DNA from 2 places in the Pseudomonas sp. GW821-FHT09E04 genome. Region 2 is predicted to be linked to the other one. Evidence: predicted binding sites of a transcription regulator. Region 2 holds the regulator's gene; the other holds the start of a gene.
The links. Region 2 encodes FliA, which starts transcription of late flagellar genes. Its sites were predicted from a motif close to CTAAAGTTTNNNNNNNNNNNGCCGNTAA; they were not measured.
Positions count from the first base shown of each region.

Region 1 (9,585 bases), on a different contig from region 2:
CCGGGTCGATCTGGTGGTTCAGGAAGGCGTCGACCTTCAGGACCTGGTCGGAAAGCACGATGCCTTGTTCGCGGATTTTCTGGTGCAATGCTTCCATGAAGCTGTCCTCATTTGGCGCTTTGTGCGCCGAAGGTCTAGTAAAAAGTGGTCAATTCTAGCGCTTTAACATCGCGCGTATATCAGCCAATGCGCTATTGCCCCGCACGGCTTTGACTTCGGTCGGTGTGTCGTCGTTGCCTTCCCAGGCCAGGTCGTCCGGCGGCAGCTCATCGAGGAAGCGGCTTGGCGCGCAGTCGATGATCTCGCCGTACTGTTTACGCTTGGCGGCGAAGGTGAACGCGAGGGTCTGGCGTGCGCGGGTGATGCCCACGTAGGCCAGGCGGCGTTCTTCTTCGATGGTGTCGGCTTCGATGCTGGAGCGGTGCGGGAGGATTTCCTCTTCCATGCCCATGATGAACACGTAAGGGAATTCCAGTCCCTTGGACGCATGCAGGGTCATCATCTGCACGCCTTCGGCGCCGTCTTCCTCTTCCTGCTGACGTTCCAGCATGTCACGCAGGACGAGTTTGCCGATGGCGTCCTCGACGGTCATTTCGCCGTCTTCGTCTTTTTCCAGGGTGTTCTTCAAGGCTTCGATCAGGAACCAGACGTTGCTCATCCGGTAGTCCGCGGCCTTGTCGCTGGAACTGTTGGTGCGCAGCCAGTTCTCGTAGTCGATGTCCATGACCATGCTGCGCAGGGCGGAGATCGGGTCTTCGCCGGCGCACTGCTCGCGCACCTTGTCCATGAAGCGCTTGAAGCGCGACAGACGATCGGTGAAGCGGCTGTCCAGATGCTCGCCGAGGCCGAGTTCGTCGGTGGCGGCGTACATCGAAATCTTGCGTTCGGTGGCGTAGTTGCCGAGTTTTTCCAGGGTCGTCGAGCCGATCTCGCGGCGCGGCACGTTGATCACGCGCAGGAAGGCGTTGTCGTCGTCCGGGTTCACGATCAGGCGGAAGTAGGCCATCAGGTCTTTCACTTCCTGGCGGCCGAAGAAGCTGTTGCCGCCGCTCAGACGGTACGGCACCTGATGGTGCTGCAGTTTCAGCTCGATCAGCTTGGCCTGGTAGTTGCCGCGATAGAGGATCGCGAAATCACTGTACGGGCGATCGGTGCGCAAGTGCAGGCTGAGGATCTCCATCGCCACGCGTTCGGCTTCGGCGTCCTCGTTGCGGCAGCGGATCACGCGGATCTCGTCGCCGTGGCCCATCTCACTCCACAGCTGCTTTTCGAATTCGTGCGGGTTGTTCGAGATCAGTACGTTGGCGCAGCGCAGGATGCGGCTGGTGGAGCGATAGTTCTGCTCCAGCATCACCACTTTCAGGGACGGATAGTCGTCCTTGAGCAGCATCAGGTTTTCCGGCCGCGCGCCGCGCCAGGCGTAGATCGACTGGTCGTCGTCGCCTACCACGGTGAACTGGTTGCGCTTGCCGATGAGCATTTTCACCAGCAGGTACTGGCTGGCGTTGGTGTCCTGGTATTCGTCGACCAGCAGGTAACGCACCTTGTTCTGCCACTTTTCGAGGATGTCGGCGTGCTCTTCGAAGAGCTTCACCGGCAGCAGGATCAGGTCGTCGAAGTCCACCGCGTTGAACGCCTTGAGCGTGCGCTGGTAGTGGGTGTAGACGATGGCAGCGGTCTGTTCCTTGGGGTTGCGGGCGTTTTCCAGGGCTTCGGCCGGCAGGATCAGGTCGTTCTTCCAGGCGCCGATCATGTTCTTGATCTCGTCGACGCCGTCGTCGCCCGCGTATTCCTTCTGCATGATGTCGGTCATCAGCGACTTGACGTCGGTTTCGTCGAAGATCGAGAAACCGGGTTTGTAGCCCAGCCGTTCATGTTCCTTGCGGATGATGTTCAGGCCCAGGTTGTGGAAGGTGCAGACCGTCAGGCCACGACCTTCGCCGGCACGCAGCAGGGTGCCGACCCGTTCCTTCATCTCGCGCGCGGCCTTGTTGGTGAAGGTCATGGCGACGATGTACTGGGCACGGATGCCGCAGTTCTGGATCAGGTGCGCAATCTTGCGCGTGATCACGCTGGTCTTGCCGGAGCCAGCACCGGCGAGCACCAATAGAGGGCCGCCGACGTAGTTCACGGCTTCTTGCTGCCGGGGATTGAGTCGGGACATACGAAAATTCGGGAGTCGTTGACGAAATGGGCCGGCATTTTAACAGGCTCAGCGATTTGTGCTGCTCTCTCCGACTTGTGACGCAGCACGCGATTCAAATTTGCCGGTTTTGTTACTTTCACGCAGGATGCGCGGTGATTTTGCGGCTAATGTTCTCATTCGTGACACAAAATAACGTTTTGATAACCGTTGTCATTTGGTCATTGGTTGGCAGAACGGCATAATGCCCGCCGCCCACATCATTGCAGAGTCTAGGGAGTCAGCTTGACTACGCCTGTCGAACCCTTGCGTTTGCTGCTACTGGCCGAAGAGCCAGCGTGGACAGCGTTATTGCGCGAGTGTCTGGCTCCGTTGGGGAGTGCGGCGGTGCTGATCAGCGCGCCGAACTGGGAGTCGGTCAGCAGTCTGTTCGAAGACAACCGCCATGCGGTGTTGTTGACCGTTCCTGCTTTGCAGCCGGCGCCCGGCCGGTGCAACCTGCCGACGGTGTTGCTGCTGGAGCACGAGCCGGCGACCGCACCCGATGGCGTCAGTGACTGGCTGGTGTTCGATGCCCTCGATGCCGGCATGCTTCGCCGTTGCCTGCGCCATGTGCGCGAACGCGGCGTGCTGGAAAACACCCTGCAACGCCTGGCCGAACAGGATCCCTTGACCGGCATCGCCAACCGTCAGGGTTTCCAGACTCTGCTCACGGCTCGGCTGGCCGAAAACGACGGTCGCGGCCTGGCCCTCGGGCACCTCGATCTCGACAACTTTCGTCACGCCAACGACGCCCTCGGCCATCAGGCCGGCGACCGCCTGATCCTGCAAGTCGTCGCACGGCTGAAAAGCCAGCTGGAGGCCGGCGATCAACTGGCGCGCCTGGGCAGCGACGAATTCGCCTTGCTGATCGACACCCGCCGCGCCCCGCAACGGGCTGAATGGATGGCCGAACGCATCACCGAAGCCTTGGCCGAACCTTACTGGGTCGATGGCGAAAGCCTGCTGATCGGCTCCAGCCTCGGTATCGCCCATGCCCGCGCCCAGGGCGGCGCCGATCCGTTGATGTGGCACGCACACATCGCCATGCAACAGGCGAAGAGCACGCAAGGCTGCACCTTTCACATCTTCAACGAGCGGATCAACCGCAATGCGCGAAGCATGGCCGACCTCGAAAGCGAGCTGCGCCGAGCCTTGCGCCGCGACGAACTGGAACTGCATTACCAGCCGCGTCTGAACATGCAGGACGGCCAGATTGTCGGCCTCGAAGCGCTGGTGCGCTGGCGTCACAGTGAGCGCGGCTTGCTGCCACCGAGCGAATTCGTGCCGCTGGCCGAGCAGAGCGGTCTGATCGTGCCGCTGGGTTACTGGGTGATTTCCCGGGCTCTGCGTGACATGCAGGCCTTGCGCGAACGCGGATTGCCGGCGCTGCACATGGCGATCAACCTGTCGTTCCGCCAGTTCCAGGACAGCCAGTTGCTACCGACGCTCAGTCGTCTGATCGCCGAGCGCGGTGTCGAGGCGCAGTGGCTGGAATTCGAACTCACCGAAACCGCCGTGATGCGCCGCAGCGACTTGGTCAAACAGACCATGGACGCCCTTGGCCGCCTTGGCGTGCGCTTCTCGCTGGATGACTTTGGCACCGGATTCTCGTCGTTCGTGCACCTCAACAGCCTGCCGATCACCTTGCTGAAGATCGACAAGAGCTTCGTCGGCGGCATGGAGCAGCGCGAAGAAAACCGCAAACTGGTGCACGCGATGATCAATCTCGCGCACAACCTGCACCTGGAAGTGGTGGCCGAAGGGGTGGAAACCCCGGAGCAGATGGAATTGCTGCGCGGGTTCGGCTGCGATCAGGTGCAGGGGTATCTGATCAGCAAGCCGTTGCCGTTGGCGGAGCTGGTTGAATACCTGACCTTCGATGCGAGTCAGCAGCCGCCGCTGGAAATCGTGGTTTAACCACAGAACCCTGTGGGAGCAAGCCTGCTCCCACAGGGAAACACCTATTCAGGCTGGGCGACGGCGAACGGCTTCGAGGGTGCGGGCTCCAGACGAATCATCCGCTTCATCTTCCATTCGAACGCCAGCGTCAGGCTGATCGCCGCGCACGCCAGCCCCAGCGCCAGTCCCCACCAGACGCCAGTTGGCCCCCAATGTAGATGGAACGCCATCAGCCACGCCGCCGGCGCGCCGATCAGCCAGTAGCAACCGAGTCCGACCAGAAACGTGGTTTTGGCATCCTTCAGCCCACGAATACAGCCCATGGCAATGGTCTGCGTGCCGTCGAACAGCTCGAACCACGCCGCCACCGCCAGCAGGCTCACGGCCAGACGAATCACCTCGGCAAAGGCCGGGTCGTTATGGTCGAGGAACAAACCGACCAGCTGATTCGGCAGCAACCAGAACACCATCGCAAACCCCAGCATCACCACTGCACCGAAGACGATGCCGACCCGCCCGGACATCCGCGCATCGTTCAATTGCCCGGCGCCGTAATGCTGGCCGACGCGCATGGTGATCGCATACGACATCCCCGCCGGCACCATGAACGCCACCGAGACGATTTGCAGAGCGATCTGATGCGCCGCCAGTTGCGTACTGCCCATGGTGCCCATGCACAGCGCCGCGAAAGCGAACAACCCGACCTCCACCGCGTAGGTGCCTCCGATCGGCAGACCCAGGCGCCAGAGTTCTTTCAGGTACTGCCGGTTTGGCCGCGACAGGCCCTCGCGCAGCGGGTAAGCGTCATAGGCCGGATGCCGACGGATATGCCACGCCAGCGCCAGTGCCATGCAGTTGGCGACAATCGCCGTGACCAGTCCGATACCGGTCAGCCCCAGCTTTGGCAGGCCGAACATGCCGGTGATCAGCGCGTAATTGAGCAGGAAGTTGGCCACGGTGCCGGCGAGGCTGATGACCATCACCGGTGTCGCCCGGCCGATGGCGCTGGTGAAGCCGCGCAGGGCCATGAAGCTCAGGTAGCCGGGCAGGGCAAACGGCAGCGCGATCAGAAACTGCCCGGCCGCGTTGACGTTGGTCTCGGTCTGGCCGAACAGCAACAGCACCGGTTTCAGGTTCCACAGCAGCAGCCCGGCACCGAGCGCCATCAGCCACGCCAGCCACAACCCGGCCTGGGTCAGCTTGGCGGCGCCGATAATATCGCCGGCACCCTGACGGATCGCGACCAGGGTGCCGACCGCCGCGATCACACCGATGCAGAAGATCGACACGAACGAATAGCTCGCGGCGCCCAGACCGCCACCGGCCAGCGCTTCGGGGCTGAGGCGGGCCATCATCAGGGTGTCGGTCAGCACCATCAGCATGTGTGCCAACTGCGAGGCAATCAACGGCCCCGCCAGCCGCAGGATGGCCCAGAGTTCGGTACGCACAGGACGCTGCATGGTGTTCACATCCGTATAAAGAGGGAGCAAGAGACCGTCGATTCTCAGGGTTTGGCGCGGCTTGCACAAAGGGATAAAAAGGATGGGTGGCATGATTAAAACTCATCCAGGAGCAATTCTGCTAAGTTGGCGCAATCCCGCCATTGGAGCGCTGTACATGTCCCGTCGCCTTCCACCCTTGTATGCCCTGCGCGCATTCGAAGCGGCGGCACGCCATAGTTCGTTCACCCGGGCCGCCGAAGAACTGTCGATCACTCAAAGTGCGGTCAGCCGGCATATCCGCACGCTCGAAGAGCACTTCGCCTGTCGGCTGTTCCATCGCAGCGGACGCAATTTGCAACTGACCGAATCGGCGCGCTTGCTGCTGCCGGGCATCCGCGAGGGGTTCGCCGCGCTGGAGCGAGCCTGCAATACCTTGCGCGCCGAAGATGACATCCTGCGCATGAAGGCCCCGTCGACCCTGACCATGCGCTGGTTGCTGGCGCGGCTCAGTCGCTTTCGCCATTTGCAGCCGGGCAATGAAGTGCAACTGACCAGTGCCTGGATGGACGTGGATTCGGTGGACTTCAACAACGAACCCTTCGATTGCGCGGTGCTGCTGAGCGATGGGCATTTTCCGCCGGACTGGGAGGCCAGCCTGCTGTTCCCGGAAGAGCTGATTCCGGTCGGCGCCCCGAGTCTTTTGCACGACCAGCCCTGGGATGTGGCGCGACTGGCCAGCGCTGAATTGCTGCACCCGACGCCGGATCGCCGCGACTGGCGCAGTTGGCTGGAGCACATGGGACTGTCGGATCAGGTATCGCTCAAGGGTGGGCAGGTGTTCGATACCCTGGAACTGGGGATGATCGCGGCGGCCCGGGGTTATGGCGTGTCGATGGGCGATTTGCTGATGGTGGCCGAAGATGTCGCGCAAGGGCGTTTGAGTCTGCCGTGGCCGACGGCAGTTGCCAGCGGGCTTAATTATTACTTGGTATGGCCAAAGACCCGTCCGGGAGGTGAACGTTTGCGCCGGCTCAGCGACTTCCTGCAAGGCGAAGTCCACGCCATGGTGTTGCCGCCGGTCACGCGCTTGAGCTGAAACGTTCGAGCCGCCACAATGCCGGCCTTCGGCCATAACCCCGCTGTGCACTCAAGTATTCGGCTTTACCGCCGAATACGTGCAAGTGGGACCGTCGTGCCGGTTCCAGGCTTCACCCCCATTATTAGAATTTTCCGAGCCGCGATCAGGGAGGATCCGCAGACTCGGCCAGGAGCTGTCCATGTCTCAACCTCGCGCCCGGATCGCCTCGCAGCTGGGCCTCGCGCTCGCCGTGATACTGGCGGTTGTCATCAGTGGCAGTACGGTGTTCGCCCTGCGTTCGCTGGACACCGCCAACCTCGCCACACGTGAAGAACACCTGGCCAGCGAGGCACGTCTGCTCGCCGACCAGTTGAGCACCTTCCACGGCACGCTGCGTGAAAGCACCCAGCGCCTGAGCGGGTTGTTCGAGAAGCGCTTCAGCGCGGGCCTGAGCATTCACCCGAGCGAGCCGGTCAGTGTGGCGGGCACCCAGACCCCGGGCCTGCACCTGGGCAGCGAAGTGTTGAACAACAACTTCAAGGAAGTCGACGAGTTCAAGCAGATGACGGCGGGCGTTGCCACGCTGTTCGTGCGCAGCGGCGAAGACTTCGTGCGGGTCAGCACCTCGCTGACCAAACAGGATGGCACCCGTGCCATCGGCACCTTGCTCGATCACGCTCACCCGGCTTATGCGAAGTTGATGGCGGGGCAGGGCTACGTCGGCCGTGCGCTGCTGTTTGATCGCTCCTACATGACTCAGTACACCCCGGTGCGTGACAGCAGCGGCAAGGTGATCGCGGTGTTGTTCGTCGGCTTCGATTACACCGACGCGCAAAACGCCCAGTTCGATAACCTCAAGCGTTTCCGCATCGGCCAGAGCGGCTCCCTGGCGCTGCTGGACGAACAGAATAAATGGCTGGTTGCGCCAGCGGGCGTGCAGGCGCCGGATCAAGCGGTGCCGGTGGTCAACGGTCTGGCGAAGACGCCGGGCAAGGGCCGGTTCTGGAGCGACAAGTCCGAAGACTTCTACAGCATCGCCGTACCGTTCGAGGGTGGACCATGGTCTGTGGTGGCGAGCATGCCGAAATCCGAAATCCGCGAAGTGACCTGGAGCGTTGGCATCCAGTTGGCCATCGGCAGCCTGCTGGCGATGCTGATTGCGGTCGGTTCGGCGGTGTGGCTGCTGCGCAGCAAACTGCAACCGCTGGGTGATCTGGTGCGTCAGGCGGAAGCCCTGGGTGCCGGCGATCTGAGCGTGCGCCTGAACGTGTCGAGCAACGATGAAATCGGTCAGTTGGCCCGTGCCTTCAACCAGATGAGCCAGGCGCTGTCGACCATGGTCGAGCACATCCGCCGCGCTTCGGAAGAGGTCAACAGCCGTGCGCAGGCGCTGTCCGGTTTGTCCGGCGGCGCGTATGAAGGCATGGAGCAGCAGTCCGGCGAGATCACCAGCATGGCGGGTGCGGTTGAAGAGTTCTCCGCCACCTCGCTGAACATTGCCGACAACATGGGCAACACCCAGCGTCTGGCCCAGGAAAATGCCCAGCAGACCCAGATCGGTCGCAGCTCGATGGAAGAAGCGTCGTCCTCGCTGGAGCAGATTGCCGGCGCGCTGAACACCACCGCGACTGTAATCAACACGCTCGGTCAGCGCTCCCAGGAAATCGGCGGCATCGTCAGCGTGATCACCTCGATTGCCGAACAGACCAACCTGCTGGCACTCAACGCTGCGATTGAAGCGGCCCGTGCCGGTGAACAGGGTCGCGGTTTTGCTGTGGTGGCTGACGAGGTGCGCAATCTGGCGTCGCGTACCCGTCAGGCGACTGACGAAATCTCCGGGATGATCCACAGCATCCAGCAGGAAACCGGCAACGCCATCAGCACCATGGAGCAGGGCAACGTGCTGATGCAGGAAGGCCTGTCGCGCAATGCCAACGTCGCGTCGGCGCTGGCGCGGATCGATGAGCAGAGTCGTTCGGCGGGTCAGCAGTTCGCGGCGATCACCACCGCGACGCAGGAGCAGAGCAGCACCGCGACGTTGTTGAGCAGCAATCTGCAGAGCATCGCGATGGCCAACAGCGAGCAGCGCGAAGTGGTGTCGAACCTGGCCATTACGGCGAAGGAGCTGGAAAGCCTGGCGGCCGACCTGCGCCAAGAGGTCGACCGCTTCCGCTGAGAGGGCGTATCCGCTTACTGGTACGCGCAGAGGTCTTCGCTGGAGTCGACCTCTCCCCATTCTCCCGTGTAAGCAACGGCTTCGACGGGAACCTGGCCAGCATCGATGACGCGCTGCAGCGTGTTGGTCATGTGCATCTTGTCGCGTTGTTCCGGGGTCAGTTCGGCTCGTAGCCGAACGACCTCTGCCCAGCCCTCGGGGGTGAAGCGCAGCAGTCCCATGTATTGGCCCTGAACTTCGTCCACCGATTGCGGCTTGTTGCCGATTTCTGCCAGCGTACCGGCGTCGGTCAGGCGGAACGTTTCGGCATCCAGCAGCGGATCACCGAAACGTTGCGTCCACAGTTCCAGCCAGTTGGGGTCATAGGTCACCGCCAGTGATGCCGTGTTGGCCATCAACGACTGAACGGCCGCCGGGCTGTAGAAAATATCGGAATAACTCACGAGGCACGGCTGCCCCTGCAGCCACGATTCGGCGCAGGCCAGTGACGACACCATGTTGGTGTCCGCCCAGCGCGGGTTGTGAAACTCGATCAGGCCACGGTCGGCCAGCAACTCACGCTTATAGCCGGTGACCACGGCGATTTCACTGATACCGGCCGCGCGCAGGGACTCCAACTGCCATTCGAGCAGGGGTTTGCCCCGCAACTCGACCAGGCACTTGGGCCGCTCATCCGTGAGGCTTTTCATGCGACTGCCACGTCCGGCAGCCAGAATAATGGCTTTCACAACACGTCTATCCCGTGGGTTATTGAGAGGAGTGGGGTTCGCCGAACAACTGCCGGATTCGCTGAAGATCGTGGAAG
Region 1 is NZ_JBWKOR010000004.1:453,422-463,006, reverse strand. Features, by position in the region: gene AC07N4_RS17190 (xanthine phosphoribosyltransferase) at 1-97, opposite strand, end outside; gene rep (DNA helicase Rep) at 155-2,164, opposite strand; gene AC07N4_RS17180 (putative bifunctional diguanylate cyclase/phosphodiesterase) at 2,429-4,102, shown strand; gene AC07N4_RS17175 (NorM family multidrug efflux MATE transporter) at 4,147-5,544, opposite strand; gene AC07N4_RS17170 (LysR substrate-binding domain-containing protein) at 5,702-6,622, shown strand; gene AC07N4_RS17165 (methyl-accepting chemotaxis protein) at 6,804-8,780, shown strand; gene AC07N4_RS17160 (phosphocholine cytidylyltransferase family protein) at 8,795-9,508, opposite strand; gene AC07N4_RS17155 (gamma-glutamyl-gamma-aminobutyrate hydrolase family protein) at 9,528-9,585, opposite strand, start outside.
Region 1: a site for FliA is predicted at 6,673-6,700, ahead of AC07N4_RS17165 (methyl-accepting chemotaxis protein). Genes of this name have one in related genera too.

Region 2 (9,585 bases):
CACGCGGTCGATGCCGCCGGCCAGATCCACACGCGGCGGGAAAAAGATCCAGGCGAGGATCTGCATGGCGCGCTTGAACGCGCTCATCGGAGATTGCAGCAGCGCGGCACCGATGGTGCCGCCCAGCACGATCAGCGCCGCCGGGCCGTTGGCCAGCGCGCCGAGGTGGCCGCCTTCAAGGTAGTTGCCGCCGATGATGGCGACAAACGCCATGATGATCCCGATAAGGCTTAGAACATCCATCAGATACACGCCTCGACGATGTGCTTGCCGATATCGTCCAGGCCGTACACCGCATCCGCGAGGTCAGCTTTGACGATGGCCATCGGCATGCCGTAGATCACGCAGCTGGCTTCATCCTGGGCCCAGACCGTGCTGCCGCCCTGTTTGAGCAGGCGTGCGCCTTCGCGGCCGTCGGCGCCCATGCCGGTCAATACGACCGCCAGAACTTTGTCGTTGTAGGACTTCGCCGCGGAACCGAAAGTGATGTCCACGCAAGGCTTGTAGTTCAGACGCTCGTCGCCCGGCAGGATTTTCACCGCGCCACGGCCGTCGATCATCATCTGCTTGCCACCGGGTGCCAGCAGCGCCAGGCCCGGACGCAGGATGTCGCCATCCTCGGCTTCCTTGACGCTGATGCGGCAGAGCTTGTCCAGACGCTCGGCGAACGCCTTGGTGAAGGCTGCCGGCATGTGCTGGATCAGCACGATCGGCGCCGGGAAGTTGGCCGGCAACTGGGTCAGAACCCGTTGCAGGGCAACCGGTCCGCCAGTCGACGTGCCGATAGCCACCAGTTTGTAGGCTTTGCGTTTCGGCGCTGCCGACGAAGTGCTGGCCGCCGGAGCGCGAGCCGGTGCAGGCGCAGGTGCCGGACGAGCCGGAGCACTGTGGCTGCCAAAGCTCGACGGCGCCGCTGCCGGAGTCGGCGCAGGCGCAGGTGCAGCGGCAGGCGCCGGCGCACTGTAGGCACTGAAACGACGGTTACTGCGCGAGATGCTGTGCACCTTCTCGCACAGCAGTTGCTTGACCTTCTCCGGATTGCGGGAGATGTCTTCGAAATTCTTCGGCAGGAAATCCACCGCACCGGCATCCAGCGCATCCAGGGTTACCCGGGCGCCTTCATGGGTCAGCGAGGAGAACATCAACACCGGGGTCGGGCAGCGCTGCATGATGTGCCGCACGGCCGTGATGCCGTCCATCATCGGCATCTCGTAGTCCATGGTGATCACGTCCGGCTTGAGGGCCAGGGCCTGATCGATCGCCTCTTTACCGTTGGTTGCCGTACCGACAACCTGGATGCTCGGATCCGCTGAAAGAATTTCCGAGACGCGGCGGCGGAAAAAACCCGAATCGTCCACCACCAGGACTTTGACTGCCATAAACACTCCATTAGGTGCAGCGGGACGTTGTCGCCCCGCCGCCCCGGATTCAAATACGCCGTGCGGCGTAACGCTTGAGCATGCTTGGAACATCGAGAATCAGCGCAATGCGGCCGTCACCGGTAATGGTGGCGCCGGACATGCCCGGGGTTCCCTGCAGCATTTTGCCCAATGGCTTGATGACCACTTCTTCCTGGCCGACCAGTTGATCGACGACGAAGCCGATCCGCTGAGTGCCCACCGAAAGGATCACCACATGGCCTTCACGCTGCTCTTCGTGAGCCGCGGAGCTGACCAGCCAGCGCTTGAGGTAGAACAATGGCAGCGCCTTGTCCCGCACGATCACCACTTCCTGGCCGTCCACCACGTTGGTGGTCGACAGGTCGAGGTGGAAGATTTCGTTGACGTTCACCAGCGGGAACGCGAACGCCTGGTTGCCGAGCATCACCATCAGGGTCGGCATGATCGCGAGCGTCAGCGGCACCTTGATGACGATTTTCGAGCCGGCGCCATTGGTCGAGTAGATGTTGATCGAACCGTTGAGCTGGGAAATCTTGGTCTTCACCACGTCCATGCCCACACCGCGGCCGGACACGTCGGAGATCTCGGTCTTGGTCGAGAAACCCGGGGCGAAGATCAGGTTGTAGCACTCGGTGTCGCTCAGGCGATCGGCGGCATCCTTGTCCATCACACCGCGTTTCACGGCGATGGCGCGCAGGACGTTCGGGTCCATGCCTTTGCCGTCATCGGAAATCGACAGCAGGATATGGTCGCCTTCCTGCTCGGCCGCCAGGATCACCTTGCCGCCACGGGCCTTGCCCGAGGCTTCGCGCTCTTCCGGCGACTCGATACCGTGGTCGACCGCGTTGCGCACCAAGTGGACCAGCGGGTCGGCCAGAGCCTCGACGAGGTTCTTGTCGAGGTCGGTCTCTTCGCCCACCAGTTCCAGGTTGATCTCTTTCTTGAGCTGACGCGCCAGATCGCGAACCAGACGCGGGAAACGGCCGAAGACTTTCTTGATCGGCTGCATCCGGGTCTTCATTACCGCAGTCTGCAAGTCGGCGGTAACCACGTCGAGGTTCGACACGGCCTTCTGCATCGATTCGTCGCCGCTGTTCAGGCCCAGGCGCACCAGACGGTTACGCACCAGTACCAGCTCGCCGACCATGTTCATGATTTCGTCGAGACGTGCGGTGTCCACACGCACGGTGGTTTCGGCTTCGCTCGCCGGCTTTTCCGGTGGCGGAGTCGCCGGCGCACGGGCCGGAGCCGGTGCAGCAGCGGCGGCTGGCTTGGCCGGTTCGGCTTTAGGCTCAGGCGCTTTTGCAGCAGGTTTTGCCGCAGCGGCCGGGGCCTTGGCGGCAGGCGCTGCAACAGCAGAAGCATTGCCGGCCGTCACGACGGCACCGGTGGCGACGTCAGTGAACTTGCCTTTGCCATGCAGATCGTCGAGCAGCGATTCGAACTCGTGGTCGCTGATCAGATCGCTACCGGCCGCAGCCGCTGCCGGAGCAGCAGATGCAGGCACCGACGCAATCGCCGATTCCAGCGCATCGACGGCAAAGTTGCCCTTGCCGTGCAGCTGATCGAGCAAGGCTTCGAATTCGTCGTCGGTGATGTCGGAGCTGTCGCCCGCCGCCGGAGCAGCCGGTGCAGCGGCTGTTGGTGCCACGGCGTCGGCCGCGAACTGGCCCTTGCCGTGCAACTGGTCAAGCAGCGACTCGAATTCGGCGTCGGTGATTTCATCGCTGGCTGCTTCATCGGAAGCAGGCGCAGCGGCAGCCGCCGGGGCTTCAGCTTCGGCCTTGACGGCGTTCAGCGAGTCCAGCAACTGTTCAAATTCGTTATCGGTGATATCGCCCGAATCGCCTTCGACGACCAGTTCTTCGATCATCTCGGCAACAGGCGAAGCCGGGGCTTCATCCGCCGATTGCGGTTCAGCCAGACGCGCCAGGGCGGCCAGCAGTTCCGGCGTTGCGGCAGTAATCGGACTGCGATCGCGGACTTCGCTGAACATGCTGTTCACCGCGTCCAGCGCTTCGAGCACCACGTCCATCAGTTCTGCATCTACGCGACGCTCACCCTTGCGCAGGATGTCGAACACGTTTTCGGCGATGTGACAGCACTCCACCAGCTCATTGAGCTGAAGGAAGCCGGCGCCCCCTTTTACAGTGTGGAAACCGCGAAAAATTGCGTTGAGCAGATCTGCGTCATCCGGACGGCTTTCCAGCTCGACCAGTTGTTCGGACAGTTGCTCAAGAATCTCGCCGGCCTCAACCAGGAAATCCTGAAGGATCTCTTCATCGGCGCCGAAGCTCATTAGGGGGTGCTCCTACAGGTCTAAAAACCCAAAAAACCTATAATTCCAAAACTCTAGAATCCAAGGCTGGATAACAAATCGTCCACATCGTCCTGACCGGACACAACGTCTTCTCGTTTATCGGCATGAATCTGCGGACCTTCACCCTGCGAGAGATGTTTTTGTGGATCTTTTTCAGCGAGCATCGCCGCACGGTCATGTTCGATGCCCGCAAAGCGGTCCACCTGACTGGCCATGAGCACGAGTTTGAGCAGATTGCTTTCGACTTCGGTGACCAATTGGGTCACGCGCTTGATCACCTGACCTGTGAGGTCCTGGTAATCCTGGGCCAGCAGAATGTCGTTGAGGTTGCTCGACACCGCGCGGTTGTCCGCGCTGCTGCGTGCCAGAAAACCGTCGACCCGACGCGCCAGCTCGCGGAACTCTTCAGCCCCGACTTCACGGCGCATGAAACGTCCCCAGTCGGCACTCAACGCCTGGGCTTCGTCAGCCAGGCCATTGACCACCGGCGTGGCGCTTTCCACCAGGTCCATGGTGCGGTTGGCCGCCGCTTCGGTCAGCTTGACCACATAGCCCAGACGCTCGGTCGCATCAGTGATCTGCGACACTTCCTCGGCCTGCGGCATATGCGGGTCGATCTGGAAGTTGACGATTGCACTGTGCAGTTCGCGCGTGAGCTTGCCCACTTCCTGGTACAGGCCACGGTCACGGGTCTGATTGAGCTCATGGATCAGTTGCACAGCGTCGCCGAACCTGCCTTTTTCAAGGCTTTCGACCAGTTCGACCGCGTGTTTTTTCAGAGTCGACTCGAAGTCGCCCTGTGAAGATTCGTTATGCTCCATAGCTCCCCCGCGCGTCATCAGCCGATGCGTTCGAAAATCTTCTCGATTTTTTCTTTCAGCGCCTGAGCCGTGAAAGGTTTGACCACGTAGCCGTTAACGCCGGCCTGGGCCGCTTCGATGATCTGCTCGCGCTTGGCTTCAGCGGTCACCATCAGCACTGGCAGGTGCTTGAGTTTTTCATCGGCGCGCACGTGACGCAGCAGGTCGATACCGGTCATGCCAGGCATGTTCCAGTCGGTCACCAGAAAGTCGATGCTGCCGCTGTTGAGCACCGGAATGGCAGTGGTGCCATCGTCGGCTTCAACGGTGTTGGTGAACCCAAGGTCACGCAACAGGTTCTTGATGATCCGCCGCATCGTTGAGAAGTCATCAACGATGAGGATTTTCATGTCTTTGTTCAATTCGACCTCCAAGCAGTCTTAAACGCGCCCAGCACCTGGACGCGCCATTTCAATCAATCCGGCAAAGCACTCGATGACTGTCTGGAGCACAACAGAGCAAGACCGGTGCCGTTCACCACCGCACCAGCCTCGTTCGCAGCGTCCCCACACTGCCTTCAGCGCGCTCGCCACTCCCCCAAACGCCCCCGCAAGCGGGCCGCGCACTGGCTGTGTAACTGGCTGACCCGCGATTCACTGACGCCAAGGACTTCACCGATTTCCTTGAGGTTCAGCTCTTCGTCGTAGTACAGCGCCAACACCAGTCGCTCACGCTCCGGCAAATTGGCAATCGCGTCCGCCAACGCAGCCTGGAAGCGCTCATCTTCCAGATCGCGCGACGGCTCAAGATGAGCACTTGCGCCATCCTCGTGCAGCCCTTCGTGTTCGCCGTCCTGCAACAGGTCGTCGAAACTGAACAGTCGGCTGCCCAGGGTGTCGTTCAAAATCCCGTAGTAATCGTCGAGACTCAATTGGAGTTCGGCCGCAACCTCGTGATCTTTAGCGTCACGGCCGGTTTTAGCTTCAATCGAGCGAATCGCGTCGCTGACCATACGGGTGTTGCGGTGAACCGAGCGCGGTGCCCAGTCCCCCTTGCGTACTTCATCGAGCATGGCGCCGCGGATCCGGATGCCCGCGTACGTTTCGAAACTGGCGCCTTTGCTGGCGTCGTATTTGGTCGAGACTTCGAGCAGGCCGATCATTCCGGCCTGGATCAGGTCTTCGACCTGCACACTGGCCGGCAATCGCGCCAGCAAGTGGTAAGCAATGCGTTTGACCAGTGGCGCGTAACGCTCGATCAGCTCGTACTGCGCGTCACGTGCCGACTTCTTGTAGAAATTCATACCGCTGGCGGTCATAGCACAGGTCCTGCCGTTTGCTGCACGAGGCGCTCGACGAAAAATTCGAGGTGGCCGCGCGGATTGGCGGGCAGCGGCCAGGTGTCGACCTTTTGCGCGATCGCCTTGAACGCCAGTGCGCACTTGGAACGCGGGAAGGCTTCATAGACCGCACGCTGCTTCTGCACCGCCTTGCGCACGCTTTCGTCGTAAGGCACCGCACCGACGTATTGTAGGGCGACGTCGAGGAAGCGATCCGTGACCTTGGTCAACTTGGCGAACAGATTGCGACCTTCCTGCGGGCTCTGGGCCATGTTGGCCAGGACGCGGAAGCGGTTCATGCCGTAATCGCGGTTGAGCAGTTTGATCAGCGCGTAGGCGTCGGTGATCGAGGTCGGCTCGTCGCAGACCACCAGCAACACTTCTTGCGCCGCGCGAACGAAACTGACTACCGAGTCACCAATACCCGCAGCGGTGTCGATCACCAGTACGTCGAGATTGTCGCCGATGTCGCTGAACGCCTGAATCAGACCGGCATGCTGGGCCGGGCTCAGGTGAACCATGCTCTGCGTGCCGGAAGCGGCCGGCACGATGCGGATCCCGCCGGGGCCTTGCAACAGCACGTCGCGCAGCTCGCAGCGGCCCTCGATCACATCGGCCAGGGTACGTTTGGGCGTGAGGCCCAGCAGAACGTCGACGTTCGCCAGACCCAGGTCGGCGTCCAGCAGCATGACCCGACGGCCAAGCTCTGCCAGCGCCAGGGACAAGTTCACTGACACGTTAGTCTTGCCGACGCCACCTTTGCCGCCGGTCACCGCGATCACCTGTACGGGATGCATGCTGCCCATGTTATTTCTTTACCTTGTCTTGCATAGACGGAGGCCACATTACTGGCTGCGCGTTCACAACCGGAACAATGCATGGCAGACCATCGATGTAGGTACAAAAACTGTTCATTACCTCAGCCAACCTGCTTGGTGGGACTGTGGTAGATATCAGCGAACATGTCAGCCATGGCTTCTTCGCTGGGTTCTTCCTGCATTTGCACACTGACGGCGCGGCTGACCAATTGATGACGGCGCGGCAGATGCAGATCATCCGGAATCCGTGGGCCGTCGGTCAGGTAGGCGACCGGCAGTTCATGACTGATCGCCAGGCTCAGCACTTCGCCAAGGCTGGCCGTCTCATCCAGTTTAGTCAGGATGCACCCGGCGAGCCCGCAACGCTTGTAACTGTGATAAGCGGCGGTTAGAACCTGTTTCTGGCTGGTGGTTGCCAGTACCAGATAATTTTTCGACCGAATGCCACGACCGGCCAGGCTTTCCAGCTGCATGCGCAGTGCCGGATCGCTGGCCTGCAGGCCGGCGGTATCGATCAGCACCACGCGTTTGCGCAGCAGTGGATCCAGCGCCTGCACCAGGGACTGGCCCGGGTCGACGTGGGTCACCGACACATTGAGGATCCGGCCCAGGGTTTTCAACTGTTCCTGAGCACCGATGCGGAAGCTGTCCATGCTCACCAGCGCAATGTTCTGCGCGCCGTACTTGAGCACGTAACGGGCGGCCAGTTTGGCCAGGGTGGTGGTCTTGCCCATGCCGGCAGGACCGACCATGGCAATGATCCCGCCCTCTTCCAGCGGCTCGACTTCCGGGGTGGCGATCATCCGCGCCAGGTGCGCCAGCAACATGCGCCAGGCCTGACGAGGTTCTTCGATATCGCTGGTCAGCGCCAGCAGGTCGCGGGACAACGGGCCGGACAAGCCGATGCGTTGCAGACGACGATAAAGGTTCGCCTGAGCCGGACGGCTGCCTTGCAGCTGATTCCAGGCCAGAGTGCCGAGCTGCACTTCCATCAGCTCGCGCAGGCTGTTGAGTTCGAAACGCATCGAATCCAGCGCACGCGGATCAACGCCAGCGGCAGCCGGCGCAGGTGCCGGAGCTGGACGCGCCGGAGCAGCGTAAGTCGGTTCTGTCAGAGGCTCGGCAGCCGTCAGCGGCAGGCCGGCGGTCAATGGCAGACCGGAGAACAACTGGCGATTGGTGTTGCCGTCGGCTTCACCACGCATGCTCAGTTCGGCCTGGGCGGTGACGATGCGCGACTGGGTCTTGCGCAGCTCATCTTCGAGTTCCATGTTCGGAACCCGTGGCGCCAGCGCCGACAATTTGTAATCCAGCGCCGCCGTCAGCTCGACGCCGCCGGCAATGCGGCGGTTGCCAATGATGGCGGCATCAGCGCCCAGCTCATCACGAACCAGCTTCATGGCCTGACGCATATCGGCGGCGAAAAAACGCTTAACTTGCATAAACCACTACCTCAGCCGTTGGGCCCTACTGTCGCAACGATGGTCACTTGCTTGTTGTCCGGAATTTCCTGGTAGGCCAGCACATGCAGTCCAGGGACTGCCAGGCGGCCAAAGCGCGAGAGCATCGCGCGAACCGGGCCTGCTACCAACAGGATCACCGGCTGACCTTGCATTTCCTGACGCTGCGCCGCTTCGATGAGCGAACGCTGCAGCTTCTCGGCCATGCTTGGCTCCAGCAGAACGCCCTCTTCCGAGCCTTGTCCTGCCTTCTGCAGACTATTGAGCAATATTTGTTCCAACCTTGGCTCCAGCGTGATAACTGGCAGCTCCGACTCAGTCCCTACAATGCTTTGGACGATGGCGCGAGAAACGCCGACCCGCACAGCGGCCACCAAAGCGGCGGTATCTTGACTCTTGGCGGCATTGTTGGCGATGGCTTCGGCAATGCTGCGGATGTCGCGCACCGGCACGTGTTCGGCCAGCAGTGCTTGCAGCACCTTGAGCAGTTGCGACAGCGACACCACACCCGGCACCAGCTCTTCCGCCAGTTTTGGCGAGCTCTTGGCCAGCAATTGCATGAGTTGCTGCACTTCTTCGTGGCCGATCAGCTCACTGGAGTGCTTGTACAGAATCTGGTTCAAGTGCGTGGCGACCACGGTACTGGCATCCACTACGGTGTAACCGAGCGATTGTGCCTGGGCGCGCTGGCTGACTTCGATCCACACCGCCTCCAGCCCGAAAGCCGGATCTTTGGCGGTAATGCCGTTGAGCGTGCCGTAGACCTGCCCCGGGTTGATCGCCAGTTCGCGATCCGGGTAGATCTCGGCTTCGGCCAGGATCACGCCCATCAGGGTCAGGCGATAGGCACTCGGCGCCAGGTCGAGGTTGTCGCGGATGTGCACGGTCGGCATCAGGAAGCCCAGATCCTGCGAGAGCTTCTTGCGCACGCCCTTGATCCGCGCCAGCAATTGCCCGCCCTGGTTGCGGTCCACCAGCGGAATCAGGCGATAACCGACTTCCAGGCCGATCATGTCGATTGGCGTCACGTCGTCCCAGCCCAGCTCCTTGGTTTCCATGGCGCGGGCCGGCGAAGGCAGCAGCTCCTGCTGACGCTGAACCTCTTGCAGCGCCTGCACCTTGGCGACGTTCTGCTTTTTCCAGAACAGGTACGCGCCACCAGCCGCCAGGGCCGCCATGCTCAGGAAGGAGAAGTGCGGCATGCCCGGCACCAGGCCCATGACCGCCATCAGACCGGCCGCCACCGCCAGCGCTTTCGGCGAGGCGAACATCTGGCGATTGATCTGCTTGCCCATGTCTTCCGAACCGGAAGCACGGGTCACCATGATTGCTGCCGCTGTAGATAACAACAGTGATGGCAATTGCGCCACTAAACCGTCACCGATGGTCAGCAGGGCGTAAACCTTGCCGGCGTCGGCGAAGGTCATGTTGTGCTGGAAGATACCGAC
Region 2 is NZ_JBWKOR010000002.1:103,130-112,714, forward strand. Features, by position in the region: gene AC07N4_RS06750 (flagellar motor protein) at 1-243, opposite strand, end outside; gene AC07N4_RS06755 (protein-glutamate methylesterase/protein-glutamine glutaminase) at 243-1,379, opposite strand; gene AC07N4_RS06760 (chemotaxis protein CheA) at 1,429-3,699, opposite strand; gene AC07N4_RS06765 (protein phosphatase CheZ) at 3,753-4,541, opposite strand; gene AC07N4_RS06770 (chemotaxis response regulator CheY) at 4,559-4,930, opposite strand; gene fliA (RNA polymerase sigma factor FliA) at 5,098-5,838, opposite strand; gene fleN (flagellar synthesis regulator FleN) at 5,835-6,665, opposite strand; gene flhF (flagellar biosynthesis GTPase FlhF) at 6,779-8,119, opposite strand; gene flhA (flagellar biosynthesis protein FlhA) at 8,131-9,585, opposite strand, start outside.